DNA from 3 places in the Lysobacter sp. FW306-1B-D06B genome. Region 2 is predicted to be linked to each of the others. Evidence: riboswitches for the same ligand, from Rfam matches in the RefSeq annotation. Region 2 holds a riboswitch; each other region holds the start of a gene.
The links. Region 2 has a riboswitch for cobalamin ahead of btuB (TonB-dependent vitamin B12 receptor). Riboswitches for the same ligand answer to the same signal wherever they lie in the genome.
Positions count from the first base shown of each region.

Region 1: linked by a shared signal. The riboswitch ahead of AAFF32_RS19240 (ribonucleoside-diphosphate reductase subunit alpha) and the one ahead of btuB (TonB-dependent vitamin B12 receptor) in region 2 are both predicted to bind cobalamin.
Region 3: linked by a shared signal. The riboswitch ahead of btuB (TonB-dependent vitamin B12 receptor) and the one ahead of btuB (TonB-dependent vitamin B12 receptor) in region 2 are both predicted to bind cobalamin.

Region 1 is NZ_CP151802.1:4,156,460-4,161,241, forward strand. Features, by position in the region: gene AAFF32_RS19230 (HAD hydrolase-like protein) at 1-61, opposite strand, end outside; gene AAFF32_RS19235 (phosphoglycerate kinase) at 255-1,430, opposite strand; cobalamin riboswitch at 1,616-1,827, shown strand; gene AAFF32_RS19240 (ribonucleoside-diphosphate reductase subunit alpha) at 2,139-4,502, shown strand.
Region 2 is NZ_CP151802.1:147,647-152,428, reverse strand. Features, by position in the region: gene AAFF32_RS00725 (carboxypeptidase regulatory-like domain-containing protein) at 1-471, shown strand, start outside; gene AAFF32_RS00720 (isochorismatase family cysteine hydrolase) at 458-1,003, opposite strand; gene btuB (TonB-dependent vitamin B12 receptor) at 1,318-3,189, opposite strand; cobalamin riboswitch at 3,352-3,560, opposite strand; gene AAFF32_RS00710 (TfoX/Sxy family protein) at 3,781-4,158, opposite strand; gene AAFF32_RS00705 (GAF domain-containing protein) at 4,155-4,640, opposite strand; gene bioD (dethiobiotin synthase) at 4,710-4,782, shown strand, end outside.
Region 3 is NZ_CP151802.1:1,719,879-1,724,660, forward strand. Features, by position in the region: gene clpB (ATP-dependent chaperone ClpB) at 1-875, shown strand, start outside; cobalamin riboswitch at 1,155-1,390, shown strand; gene btuB (TonB-dependent vitamin B12 receptor) at 1,522-3,366, shown strand; gene AAFF32_RS07915 (hypothetical protein) at 3,391-3,972, shown strand; gene AAFF32_RS07920 (hypothetical protein) at 4,077-4,601, shown strand; gene cobO (cob(I)yrinic acid a,c-diamide adenosyltransferase) at 4,598-4,782, shown strand, end outside.

The DNA of each region.
Region 1 (4,782 bases), 230 kb from region 2:
GGGTGATGCCGATCGCGGAGTCGATCAGCGTGCCGTCCATGTCGAAGAAGAGCGTTGCCATGCGTATTCAGTCCTTACAGGCCGTGTGGTACCGCCAGATTTCGCTCGCCCCTGCACGGCACACCGTTCGTCCTGAGCGTAGCGAAGCGGAGTCGAAGGATGGACGGGTCGGACGCTCCCGGCCGCTCGCCCTTCGACTTCGGCGCTGCGCGCCTACGCTCAGGGCGAACGGTGCAGGGAACAAGCCTCCGGCGTTACGCCGCGCGCGCCTTCAACGCCGTCACCGCCGGCAGTTCCTTGCCTTCCAGGAACTCCAGGAACGCGCCGCCACCGGTGGAGATGTACGACACGTCGTTCTCGATGCCGTACTTGTCCACGGCCGCGAGCGTGTCGCCGCCGCCGGCGATGGAGAACGCCTTCGACGACGCGATCGCGCGCGCCAGCGTTTCCGTGCCCTTGCCGAAGGCGTCGAACTCGAACACGCCGACCGGGCCGTTCCACACGACCGTGCCGGCGGCCTTGATGAGCTCGGCGTAACGCGCGGCGGTCTGCGGGCCGATGTCGAGGATCATGTCGTCCGCGCCCACGGCGTCGACGGCCTTGACCGTGGCCGGCGCATCGGCGGCGAAGGCCGGCGCGACGACGACGTCGGTGGGCACGGGAATGTCGGCGCCACGCGCCTTGGCGTCGGCCATGATCTTCTTCGCGGTATCGATGAGATCCATCTCGACCAGCGATTTGCCGACGCTGTGACCCATCGCGGCGATGAAGGTGTTGGCGATGCCGCCACCGACGATCAGCTGATCGACCTTGGACACCAGCGACGACAACAGCTCCAGCTTGGTGGAGACCTTCGAGCCGGCAACGATGGCCAGCAGCGGACGCGCCGGGTTGTCCAGCGCCTTGGCGAGGGCGTCGAGTTCGGCCATCAGCAGCGGGCCGCCCGCAGCCACTTTCGCGAACTTGATGGCGCCGTGCGTGGAAGCCTGCGCGCGGTGCGCGGTGCCGAAGGCGTCCATGACGTACACGTCGCACAGCGCGGCGTACTTCTTCGACAGCGCTTCGTCGTCCTTGCCCTCGCCGACGTTCATGCGGCAGTTCTCCAGCAGCACGAGCTGGCCCGGCTTCACCTCGACGCCGTCGACCCAGTCCTTCACCAGCGGCACGTCGATGCCGAGCAGCTCCGAAAGCCGCTTCGCCACCGGCGCCAGCGAGTCCTCCTGCGTCCACGTGCCCTCCTTCGGGCGGCCCAGGTGCGAGGTGACCATCACCGCGGCGCCCATCGAAAGCGCCAGCTTCATCGTCGGCAGCGCGGCGGTGATGCGCTGTTCGGACGTGATGCGGCCGTCGTCGATGGGCACGTTGAGATCCTCGCGGATCAGCACGCGCTTGCCTTGGAGGTCGAGGTCGGACATGCGGAGGATGGACATGGGCGGTCGCCTTTGGGCCCTCTCGTCGAGGGGAAATGGGAGGGTGGTCGATCGCACGGGCGCACGTCGGTGCGCCGCGCGTGGGGCGGCATTGTCCCCCGCGTGGACGCGCCGCGGCAAATCGGCGCGCCCGCATGTTCCACGGTTATCCACAACATTTAGCGTTGACGTATCACCGAACCCCCACTATGTTGTGGCCCGTCGGTGCCGACCTCGCGGTCGGCTTAAAAGGGAAGCCCGGTGCGGACGAACGTCCAAGGCCGGCACTGCCCCGCAGCGGTAAGGGAAACGAACGAGCCATGCCACTGGGCGAACGCCCGGGAAGAGGCTCCGTAGGAAGAGGCGATACCGCCTCGCGTCCCGAGTCCGAAGACCTGCCGACAACCGCGCGTTGCACACCGCGCGGTGCCGGCCAGGGAGTCTTCGGAGGGAAGACGGTCGGTGTCGCATCGATGACGGCGTTCTGCCGCCATCGCGCCCGCCGTCTCGGGCTGCGCGACACCCCGTCCACATCATCCAGGCTCCCGCGCCCGCGTCGTCCTTCGAGGGAAAGGACGGCCAGACGTGCGCCCACGCACTGGAGTCGCCATGACCATCACCACGCAAGCGCCCGCCGTCGCCTCGCCGACCGACGCCGCACCGCAGCGCGCGCCCGCCGACCACGCGCCCGCCGGCTTCGCCCTGACCCCGCCCGCGGCCAACCTCACCATGACGGTGACCAAGCGGAGCGGCCGCCGAGAGCCGGTCGATCTCAACAAGATCGTGCGCGCGGTGACGCGCAACGGCGAAGGGCTGTTCTCCGTCGATCCGATGCGCGTGGCCACGCGCACCATCTCCGGCCTGTACGACGGCGCCAGCACGCGCGAGCTGGATGAACTGTCGATCCGCACCGCCGCCCTGCTCACCGCCGAAGAGCCCGAATACGGTCGCCTGGCCGCGCGCCTGCTCGCGGGCGTGATCGAGAAGGAAGTCGCCGGGCTGGAGATCCATGCGTTCTCGCAATCGGTGCAGCGCGGGCACGAGCTGGGCCTGATCAACGACCGCCTGCTGACCTTCGTGCAGGCCAACGCGCGCAAGCTCAACGACGCGATCGACCAGTCGCTCAACGCGCGCTTCGACTACTTCGGCCTGCGCACGCTGTACGACCGCTACCTGCTGCGCCACCCGACCGCGCGCACGGTGATCGAGACGCCGCAGCAGTTCTTCCTGCGCATCGCCTGTGCGCTGAGCGAGGACGTGAGCGAGGCGCTGTCGCTGTATCGGCGTATGGCGCAGCTGGACTACATCCCGTCCTCGCCGACGCTGTTCAACTCCGGCACCACGCATGAGCAGCTGTCGAGCTGCTTCCTGCTGGACTCGCCCGACGACTCGCTGGAAGGCATCTACAAGCGCTACATGGACGTGGCCAAGCTCTCCAAGTTCAGCGGCGGCATCGGCCTGTCGTACACGCGCATCCGTTCGCGCGGCTCGCTGATCCGTTCCACCAACGGCCTGAGCAACGGCATCGTGCCGTGGCTGAAGACGCTGGACGCGTCCGTCGCGGCGGTGAACCAGGGCGGCAAGCGCAAGGGCGCGGCCTGCGTGTACCTGGAGCCGTGGCACGCGGACGTGGAGGAATTCCTTGAGCTGCGCGACAACACCGGCGACGAGACGCGCCGCACGCACAACCTCAACCTGTCGAACTGGATTCCCGACGAGTTCATGCGCCGCGTCGAGAGCGACGGCGAGTGGTCGCTGTTCGATCCGGCGAAGGTGCCGCAGTTGACCGACCTGTGGGGCGACGCATTCGAGCGCGCCTACCACGCCGCCGAAGCGGCGGGCCTGGCGACGAAGAAGGTGAAGGCGCGCGACCTGTACGCGCGGATGATGCGCACGCTCGCGCAGACCGGCAACGGCTGGATGAACTTCAAGGACAAGTCCAACCGCGCGTGCAACCAGACACTGCGCGAGGGCAACGTCGTGCACCTGTCGAACCTGTGCACGGAGATCCTGGAGGTCACCTCGCAGGACGAGACGGCGGTGTGCAACCTGGGCTCGATCAACCTCTCGCACCACGTCGAACTCTTCGAGGAAGGCCCGGTTCACGGCGAATCCGGCCGCTTCGATTTCGACAAGCTCGCCGAGACCGTGCGACTGGCGGTGCGTCAGCTCGACCGCGTCATCGACCTCAACTTCTACCCGATCGAAACCGCTCGCCGCGCGAACCTGAAGTGGCGCCCGGTGGGCCTGGGCGTGATGGGTCTGCAGGACGTGTTCTTCAAGCTGCGACTGCCGTTCGACTCCGAACCGGCGCGTGCGCTGTCGAGGAAGATCGCCGAGAACATCTATTTCCACGCGCTGTGTGCATCCAACGAACTGGCGATGGAACGCGGACGCCACCCAAGCTTCGCCGACACGCGCGCGGCACAGGGCGAACTTCAGTTCCAGGCCTGGGGCGTGGAGCCGGAGGACATGGAGCGCTGGGACGGCCTGCGTTCGCGCATCGCCGAGCACGGCCTACGCAACTCGCTGTTGGTCGCCATCGCGCCGACGGCAACGATCGCGTCGATCGCCGGCTGCTACGAGTGCATCGAGCCGCAGGTGTCCAACCTGTTCAAGCGCGAGACGCTGTCGGGTGATTTCCTCGTCGTGAACCGTTACCTCGTCGATGAGCTCAAGACGCTGGGCCTGTGGACGCCGGAACTGCGCGACCGCATCAAGATGTCGGAAGGCTCGATCCAGGGCGTCGAAGCGATCCCCGAATCGCTGCGTGCGGTGTACCGCACCGCGTGGGAGCTGCCGATGCGTTCGCTGATCGACATGGCCGCCGATCGCGGCGCCTTCATCGATCAGAGCCAGTCGCTCAACCTCTTCATCGAGAGCCCCAACATCGGCCAGCTGTCGTCGATGTACATGTACGCCTGGAAGAAGGGCCTGAAGACGACGTATTACCTGCGTTCGCGCCCAGCCACCAAGATCGCCAAGGCGACGGTGAGCGGCGCGGCCGCGCAGTCGCCTGCGCCGGCATATACGCCGACGGAGGCTGTCGCCTGTTCGCTCGAGAATCCCGAGGCCTGTGAGGCCTGCCAATAATTCGTCCCCCAGCAACAGGAGTGTGAAATGGCAAAGAAGCCCGAAAACCACGGCAAGGCCTGGACTCCGAAGCAAGAGTCGGAACTGAAGAGTCTCGCAGGCGGAAACACCCCCACGCGCGTAATGGGTCTGAAGTTGGGTCGAACGGAAGACTCCGTTCGCGGGAAGGCAGCTGACTTGGGGGTTTCGCTGAAACCTACGAATCAGGCGCCTTACAACCGCCGCAAAACCTGATTCGAACAATCTTAAGTTCTTCCTCACTTGTTCCTCCAGCCGCTCG
Region 2 (4,782 bases):
GATGCGGTCTCCGCGCTTGCGCGTGCGCAGGCGGCGCCTGGCTTCGATATCGATGCGGATGCGCGACAGGACCGACGCGTCGCATTGTGCGGCGTGTCCGACGGCGCAAGGGTGATCACGCCGGACGGCGCTTCGCATGCGCTGCTGCGCGATCCCGTCACCGGCGCGCGCGCATGCGCAGCGTTCTGGCCGACATCGGAAGGCTGGCACCTGCTGCGTTCCGGCGATCGCACGCAGGCGTTCTTCGTTCGCGCGACCGATGCGGCGCCGGGGCTACGGGCGCAGGCATTGCGCGAGGCCACGCTGCAACGCGCGGCGGATTCGCAACGCAGTATGGCGCAGGCGGACGCCGCGCTGGCGCCGCGTCATCCGACGGCGCGCTGGCCGTGGTGGCTGGCATGGCTGCTGGCCAGCGGCGCGTTGTGGTGGCTGGAACGTTCGCGGGCCGGGCGACGCCTCAGCGCAGCGTGATCGCGCGCGAGGCGCGCGTGTCGACGTGGAGCGAATCGCGCAGCAGCTTCAGCGAAGCCTGCTTGCGCCCTGGCGTTTCCGATGCCACGCAGTCCGACGGCACGAACAGCCGGTAGCCGTGCATGCCGGCGTCGGTCGCCGTCGCGAGCACGCAGACATCGAGCGCGATGCCGGTGAGGATCAGCGTGTCGGCGCCGAGCCGGTCCAGCAGCAGGCGCAAGGGCGTGTCGTGGAAACCGGAGCGCTCGGGCTTGAGCACGAAGAAGTCATCGTCCTCGGGGTGCAGCAGCCTGACCAGCGGCGCGCCCAGCGATGCGTCCTGCGCGCACTGCGCGACGACCTGGCGGAAGTCGGAGCGCCATTGGCCGTAGTTGTCGTTGACGTAGACGACCGGAACGCCGCGCGGCTTCAATCGCGCCTTCAGTCGCGCGATGCGCTGCGCGGCCGGTCGCGCGGATGCGAGCAGCTTCGCGCCCTGCGCGAAGTCGAGCGCGTTGATCATGTCGATGATCAGAAGGGCGTGGCGTTTCACGTCGCGGCAGCCTCCAGCGATGGAAGGCTAGGGTCGGCGAACTTTCGTGAGCGCGATGTCTCGACGCATCCGCGCTTGCCGATGGACGCCACAACCTTCCACCGTTCGTCCTGAGCGTAGGCCGCAGGCCGAAGTCGAAGGACCCGGCGGGACCGTTGCGTGACCGGCCTGCTCATCCTTCGACTCCGGGGCTTCGCCCCCACGCTCAGGACGAACGGGATCGGATGGATTCGCCTCGCCGCTCGGGATGAAGTGCAAGGTCGGCGCCCCTCTGCCTTGTCGGAGGAGGGGCGCCAGTCACTTCGCAGAACGGCTCAGTTCACCGGTGCGTAGCGCAGCGTGAGGAACCACTCCCGCCCCGCCTGGTTGTAGAACGCCACCGTCTCGTACTCGCGGTCGAACACGTTGGCCACGCGGGCCTGCAATGTCAGCGCGGGCGTGATGGCGTATTCGGCGCGCAGGTCGAGTGTGCCGTAGCCGCCCAGGCGACGCGTGTTGGCGACGTCGTCGAAACGCGAGCCTTCGCCCACGGCGGTCAGGCCGATGCGGAAATCGCCGAATGCGCGGTCCACGTCGACACGCGCGCTGTTCTTCGCGCGGCGGGCGAGTTCGTTGCCTTCGTAGAAGCCGCTGCGGTTCTCGGTGTCGAGGTAGCTGATCGCGCCGGCGATGGTCCATTCGGCGACGGTCGTGTCCACGCCGAGTTCGGCGCCCTGCATGCGCGCGCGTTCGACGTTGTTGGGCAGGCCCAGCGCGGCGTCGAAGGCGATGAGGTCGTCGACCTCGGTGCTGAAGGTGTCCAGGCGCACGTTGAGCGTATCGCCGCGCCAGGCCACGCCCAGTTCCCAGGTGTCGGAATCTTCCGGACGCAGGTTCGCGTTGCCGAAGAACGGAAAGTAGAGCTCGTTGAACGTGGGCGCCTTGAACGCGCTGCCGTAGCCGGCGGTGATGCGCCAGTTCTGCGCGAACTCGATGCCGTATGCGGCGCTGCCGGTGGTGTGGCCGCCGAACTGTTCGTTGTCGTCGCGGCGCACGCTGGCTTCCAGCGATTGCGCTGCGAAGCGACCCTGGTACTGCACGAATGCGGCCTTGTTATCGCGGCTGCTCTCGTCGTACGGCGTGGTACTGCTCACGCTGTCTTCCAGCCAGTCCAGGCCGACGGTGAGCAGGTGGTGCTCGGCCAGGCCGAAGTCGCCCTGCAGCGTGGCGCTGTCGCGGTAGGTGCTGAAGTAGTCGAGGTAGGTGTCGCCGAGGTAGTTGTCGGACGCGTCCTGGTTGCGGCCGGCGGTGAGGTGCAGGTCGACGCGGTCGTTCGGGTGCCAGCGCAGCTTGCCCCCGACGACCTGCTGCACGGTCTTGGCGCGGTCGGTGAAGTCGCCGTCGAATTCGTTGTCGCCTTCGTTGCGCAACGCGTGGCCTTCCAGGGTCCACTGCTCGTTGAAGTCGACGCCGCCACGCACGGAGAGTGCGTCACGCGTGTAACCGTCGCGGTCGGGCTGCGAGTCCGGCGCGATGAAGCAACCGGCACCGTCGAAGGTCACCGGGTCGAAATAGCCGTTGCAGGCGTTGATGCCCTGCGTGTGGCTGCGTGAGTAGTCGGCGCCGAACCAGGCGCGGCCGTTGCCGCCGCCGAAGCCGGTGGCGAATTCGTTGAGGCCGTTGGAACCGCCGCCGACGGTGACGCGCGGAGCGAAGCCTTCGCGGTCGCGTCGCGTGAACACCTGGATCACGCCGCCGATGGCGTCGGCGCCGTACAGGCTGGAACGCGGGCCGCGGACGATCTCGACGCGGTCGATCAGATCGACCGGCAGATCCTGCAGCGAGGCCAGGCCGGACGTCGCCGAACCGATGCGGATCCCGTCGACCAGCACCAGCACGTGGTCGGATTCCGCGCCGCGCAGGAATAGCGTGGTGAGCTTGCCCTGGCCGCCCTGGTTGGACAGCGTGATGCCGGCGCGTCCGCGCAGCAGGTCGGGTAGCGAACGCGCCTGGCTGCGGCGGATCTGCTCGGCGTCGACCACTTCCACCGGCGCGAGCGCATCGTTGACCGTCACGGCGGTGCGGTTGGCGGTGACGACGACTTCGTCCAGATCGGTCGCCTGCGGCGCGGCGTGGGCGAGCGCGGGCAGGGCGAGCGCGCAGGCGAACGCGAGGGCGTGGACGGGGGCATTGCGGCGGAAGGACATCGGAATTCTCCAGCGCACGACGGCGCCGACGGCAAAAGGAACGGTTGCCGGGAGAGAGTGGGCCGCGGAATCGGAAGCGGAACGCCGACGTCGCCGCCGCGACGCCCTCCGCATCGCAACCAGTGGCGGGTCCATGCTGATTCCAGACAGGCTGTTTCCAGTCGGGACCCTTGCGTCGCAGGCCGGTCTCCGGACTCGCGAGTGGAGGAGGCCCTCCGGCTGCGGCGCCTTCCCGTGCGTGTGCACAGTGGCGGTGTGCCGAGCTCGAACTCGCTTACCGTTGCGGGGGCAGTGCCGGACTGGCCGCGTGGCGGCGTCACCGACTTCCCGTTTCAACCCGCCGGCAGGACGCCGCCGGGTCACCTCGAAGCGGGGCGAAGTCTACGGCATTTTCGCGTGGAGGCTTGGGTTCGCGGTGTGCAAAGCCCTCTCACGCTTGCGGGAGAGCGGTGGGAGCGAAGGAAAGCGCGCGGAGCGTTGAAGGGCCCAGGCGAGTCTGAAGCCTCGTCTCCGTTTGCCCTCATCCGCCCTTCGGGCACCTAGTCCCGCAAGCGGGAGAAAGGGAGGTGCTCGGAGTGCAGACTGTCTCGATCAGTCCCGATCCGCAGGCTCGTCGAACAGCGTCGGCATCGCGATGGTGTCTTCCTCGCGGGCCATCTGCGTCGTCGTAACCGGCGCGGCGGCCGGCTTGTAGCGCGGCGGCGGCAGCAGGGCGGTGGCGGCATCGGCGGCCTGGATGAGCTCGCCGCGGCGCTCGTCGGAAATCTCCTGCCAATGGCAGTCCTGCAACGCGCCTTCGATGGCGTACAGCAGGTTCAACGTCGGCTTGAAGCCGGCGCGCTTGACGCGCATGAAGGCCTCCACCGTGCCCACCGCGGCGAGGTCCTCGCGTGTGCGCAGTCCGACCTGGCGCAGCCAGGCGGCGGACTTCGGGCCGATGTTGCGCAGCTTGTCGGTGCTGGTCGTCATTCCAGTGACTCCACATATGCCCGCGCGATGGACTCCAGGCCGTGCTGGTCTTCAACGTTGAAACGGTCCAGGACCGGACTGTCGAGGTCGAGCACGCCGATCAGCTCGCCATTGGCGGAGACCAGTGGCACGACCAGTTCGGAGTTGGAGGCCGAGTCGCAGGCGATGTGGCCGGGGAAGGCGTGCACGTCGGGGACGAGCTGGGTCTGCCGGGTGGAGGCGGCTGCGCCGCACACGCCCTTGTCGAGCGGAATGCGCACGCAGGCGGGCAGTCCCTGGAACGGACCCACGACCAGCTCGGTGCCGTCGAAGAAGTAGAAGCCGGCCCAGTTGAGTTCCGGCACCGCGTTGTAGATCAGCGCCGCCAGGTTGGCGGCGTTGGCGATGCGGTCGCGTTCGCCATGCATGAGCGCACGCGCCTGCGCGAGCAGTTGCGCATACTGTTCCGACTTCGTGCCGCTTAGACTTTCGCTGGTGAACATGAGTGCCTCTTTTCCGCAGTCTACCAGCGTACTTGGGGCCGGCAGGGCCGCTCCGAAAGGGGCCGCGTCGTGAGCCGCGGCTGGTTCGTCACCGGCACCGACACCGGCATCGGCAAATCGCTGGCCAGTGCGACGCTGTTGC
Region 3 (4,782 bases), 1.6 Mb from region 2:
TCGGCCAGGAAGAGGCGATCAAGGTCGTGTCCGATGCGGTGCGCCGCTCGCGCGCCGGGCTTTCCGATCCGAATCGCCCGTCGGGTTCGTTCCTGTTCCTCGGCCCCACCGGCGTGGGCAAGACCGAGTTGAGCAAGGCGCTGGCCGAATTCCTGTTCGATTCCAGCGATGCGATGGTGCGCATCGACATGAGCGAATTCATGGAGAAGCATTCCGTGAGCCGCCTGGTCGGGGCGCCTCCGGGCTACGTCGGTTACGAAGAGGGCGGTTACCTCACCGAAGCGGTGCGTCGCCGCCCGTACAGCGTGATCCTGCTCGACGAAGTGGAGAAGGCGCATCCGGACGTGTTCAACATCCTGTTGCAGGTGCTGGACGACGGCCGCCTCACCGACGGCCAGGGCCGCACGGTGGACTTCCGCAACACGGTCATCGTGATGACGTCGAACCTGGGGTCGCACCAGATCCAGGAGATGTCCGGAGATGATTCGCCGCAGGCCTACCTGCAGATGAAGAGCGCAGTGATGGGCGTGGTGCAGGCGCACTTCCGCCCGGAGTTCATCAACCGGCTCGACGACATCGTCGTGTTCCATCCGCTCGACAAGCAGCAGATCCGGCAGATCGCGCGCATCCAGCTCAACGGGCTGGAGAAGCGGCTGGGCGAGCGCGGGCTCAAGCTGGATCTGTCCGATGAGGCGCTCGCGTTGCTGGGCAATGTCGGCTTCGATCCGGTGTACGGCGCGCGCCCGCTGAAGCGTGCGATCCAGCAGCAGCTGGAGAATCCGCTGGCTTCGAAGATCCTGGCCGGCGAATTCACCAGCGGCGATGTGATCGGCGTTGATGCGCAGGGCGGGCAGTTGGTGTTCCGGAAGGGATAAGCGACCCGTCCGTAGCGGGATGACTGCTGCGACTCGAAGCCCCCGCGGTGGAAGCTGCGGGGGCTTCGGCGTTATGCGGGTGCTGCGTCGCGGTCTACGACAGAGCGCCCATTCTCACCGTTCGTCCTGAGCGTAGCGAAGCGAAGTCGAAGGATGGAGACGGGCGGCAACCCGCTCATCCTTCGACTTCGGCGCTTCGCGCCTACGCTCAGGACGAACGGTGGGGAAGGGCGCGCCGAACGAAGGCTCCGCGACCATTGCCGATACCCCGGGTGCTGCTAAGATGCCCCCGCCTGAGGTGACCGCCGGCCTGGCCGGTGGTTGAAACGGGAATCCGGTGCGCCGGGTCGTGCATGCACGGCCGGCAATTCCGGAGCTGCCCCCGCAACGGTAGGCGAGAAGACGATCCGCATCACAGCCACTGTGCTCACGCATGGGAAGGCGCGGACCGGAAGCGCAGGAATCCCTGCCTTCGCTCGCAAGCCCGGAGACCGGCCTTTGTGCGACCCGACACGCGGTGGGCGATGTCATGGGGCGCATGCCGTTCGCGTGCCGCTGCCATAACCCTCCTTCCGCCTGTCCTCTTCCAACGTTCCCGCGCGGGCAGGCGCGGTCAAGGAGTGTGTCAGTGCATCCGCATCACCGTATGTTCCGCCGCCGCGCGCTGGCGGCGTCGTTGTCGTGTTCCCTTCCTTTCGCGGCCCCGGCCTTCGCCGACGATGCCGCCACCGATCTCGATCAGGTCGTCGTCACCGCTACGCGCACCGCGCAGACGCAGGACCAGGCGCTCGCCGCGATCACCGTGATCGACCGTGCCGAGATCGAACGCCTGCAGCCGGCCTCGCTGCCGGCCCTGCTGACGGGGCGCGCGGGTATCTCCATCGCCAACAACGGCGGCCCGGGCAAGTCGACGTCGCTGTTCCTGCGCGGTACCGAGTCCGACCACGTCCTGGTGCTCATCGACGGCATCAAGATCGGTTCGGCCACCAGCGGCGGTGCCTCGCTGCAAGACATCCCGGTCGAACAGATCGAACGCGTGGAAATCGTGCGCGGTCCGTTCTCCAGTCTGTACGGTTCCGAAGCGCTGGGCGGCGTCATCCAGATCTTCACCCGCCGCCCGCAAGGCGCGTTCGCGCCCAGCGCCAGCGCCGCCGTCGGCAGCGATAACACGCAACGCTACGCGGCCGGCGTCGCCGGGCAGGCGAGCGATCCCTCGCGTGGCGCCTGGTATGCGATCAACGCCGCGCACGAAAGCACCGACGGCATCAACGCCTACCGCGGCACGCGCAACTTCGATCCCGACAAGGACGGCTATCGCAACACGTCGTTGACGTTGCAGGGCGGCTACCGCTTCAGCGAGCAGTGGGATGCCGACCTGCGCGCCTTCCGCGCCGAAGGCAACAACGAGTACGACGGCAGCACCAACAACGAAGCCGACACCGTGCAGCAGGTCGTCGGCGGTCGTGTGCGCTACACGCCGGGCGATCGTTTGAAGTTCACCGCCGGGCTGGGCACCAGCGCGGACCTGAGCGAGAACTTCCTCAACGGCGTCTATTCCTCCACCTTCGATACCCGCCGCGAAGTGGGCTCGTTGCAGGCCGACGTCGGCCTTGCCACCGGCCTGTTGACGCTGGGCTTCGATTGGCTCGGCGACAAGGTGCACAGCAACACCGATTACGCGCGTGATCGTCGCATCAACCGCGGCGTGTTCGGCCAGTGGCAGCAGGCGTTCGGCACGCAGTCCGTGCAGGCGAGCGCGCGCCGCGACGACGACAGCCAGTTCGGCGGCGAAACCACCGGCAGCGTGCTGTGGGGCTGGAACTTCACGCCGTCGCTGCGCCTGGGTGCGAGCTACGGCACCGCGTTCAAGGCGCCGACGTTCAACGAGCTGTACTTCCCCGGCTACGGCAACCCCGACCTGGGCCCGGAAACCTCGCGCAGTGTCGAAGTGAGCCTGCGCGGCGAACACGGTTGGGGCACCTGGTCGCTCAATGCATTCGACACGAAGATCGACGACCTGATCGCCTTCGACTCGACGCTCGGCCCGATGGGCGGCCCGAACAACATCGACCGCGCGCGCATCCAGGGCGTGGAAGCGACCGCGGGCGTGGTCTGGATGGACTGGAGCCTGCGCACCAGCCTCACCTGGCTGGACCCGCGCAACGACGGCGACAACGTCAACCACGACAAGTTGCTGCCGCGCCGTGCGAAGCAGTCCGGACGGATCGACCTTGATCGCAAGTTCGATCGCTTCAGCATCGGCGCCAGCGTCATCGGCGTGGGCGAGCGTTACGACAACCTCGCCAACACCACCCGCATGGGCGGGTACGGACTGTTCGGCTTGCGTGCGGGCTATGCATTCACCGACGCATGGAGCGTGCAGGCCTCGCTCGACAACGCCTTCGACAAACGCTACGAGACCGCCGCGCTCTACAACCAGCCGGGTCGCACCTGGCTGCTGACCGTGCGCTATCAACCCACCGTCCGCTGAGCGGACACCAACGTGAGGCCGCCGATGAAACCCCTGACACGCCACGCCAACCTGGGCCTGTTCGCCGCTTTCGCCGTGCTGATGATCGCCACGCGCTTCCATCATTTCGGCGACGCGCTGCACCTGCCCGACGCCTCGATGGCGCTGTTCTTCCTCGGCGGCCTCTATTTGCGCAAGCACTGGCAGTTCGCGGTGTTCATCGCGCTGGCGGTGGTGATCGACTGGATCGCCATCGAATACGCCGGCCTCAGCGACTTCTGCGTGACGCCGGCGTATTCGTTCCTGCTGCCGGCTTACGCCGTGCTCTGGTACGGGGGGCGCCTGTACGCCGATCGACTGCGCACCACATGGGCGTCGATGCTCGGCGCCGCCGGCGTCGCACTGGTCAGCGCGTCGGTGTCGTTCGCCATTTCCAATGGTGCGTTCTACTGGCTGGGCGGTCGCTACGCGGAGCCGCACTTCGCCGAGTATCTGGCGCGCGCCTGGCAGTGGGGGCCGTTGTTCGTGCGCACGACGATGGCCTACATCGCCGTCGCGCTGGTCGTCCACGCGATCCTTGATCGCGTGGTGGGCCTTCGTTCCAACACGCAGCCCGCCGGCCGTTGAGGAGATTCACCATGAACGCACTGCGATTCTCTGGCTCCGAAAGCCTCCTGCCGTACTCGTCGCCGCGTGCGCAGATTCTGGTCGCCGCCGCGCTCGCCGCATTGATGATCTGCACGCGCGGCCAGCACTTCGCCAGCGTGAATGCGCTGCCGAGTGCATCGTGGGCAGTGTTCTTCCTGGCCGGCGCGATGCTGCGGCCGATGTGGGCACTGCCGGCGTTCTTCGTGCTGTCCTCGCTGCTCGACTTCGCCAGCCTGGCCACCGGCACGATCACCGACTGGTGCCTGTCGCCGGCGTACTGGGCGGTCGCGCTGGCGTATGCGGCGCTATGGCTGGGCGGTCACGTGTACGCCACGCGGCTGCATCGGGACCGCTGGAGCGCGCTGCCGCGCCTGGTGTTGGCGCTGGTGGTCACGGCCAGCGTGGCGTACCTGATTTCCAAGGGCGGCTTCTACTTCTTCTCCGGCCGTTATCCGGAGCCCACGCTCACGGGCTTCATCGCCCGCATCCCGCAGTATTACCCGCGCGCGCTGGGCACGCTCGCCGGCTATGTCGGGCTGGCGTTCGCGTTGCGGGCGATCGCGATCGGTGCGTTCGCGCGCGTCGCCGCGCGGAGCGTGCGCGCGTGAGCGCCGGCTCCGAGCGCCGCGGGCTCAGCGAGCAAGCGCATCACCGCGAGCGCGCGCAGCGCAAGAAGGAACTCGTGGACCGTCGCATCGCCCGTGCGACCATCGACCGCGGCGTCGTGGTGGTGAACACGGGCAACGGCAAGGGCAAGAGCTCGTCCGGCTTCGGCATGCTCGCGCGCTC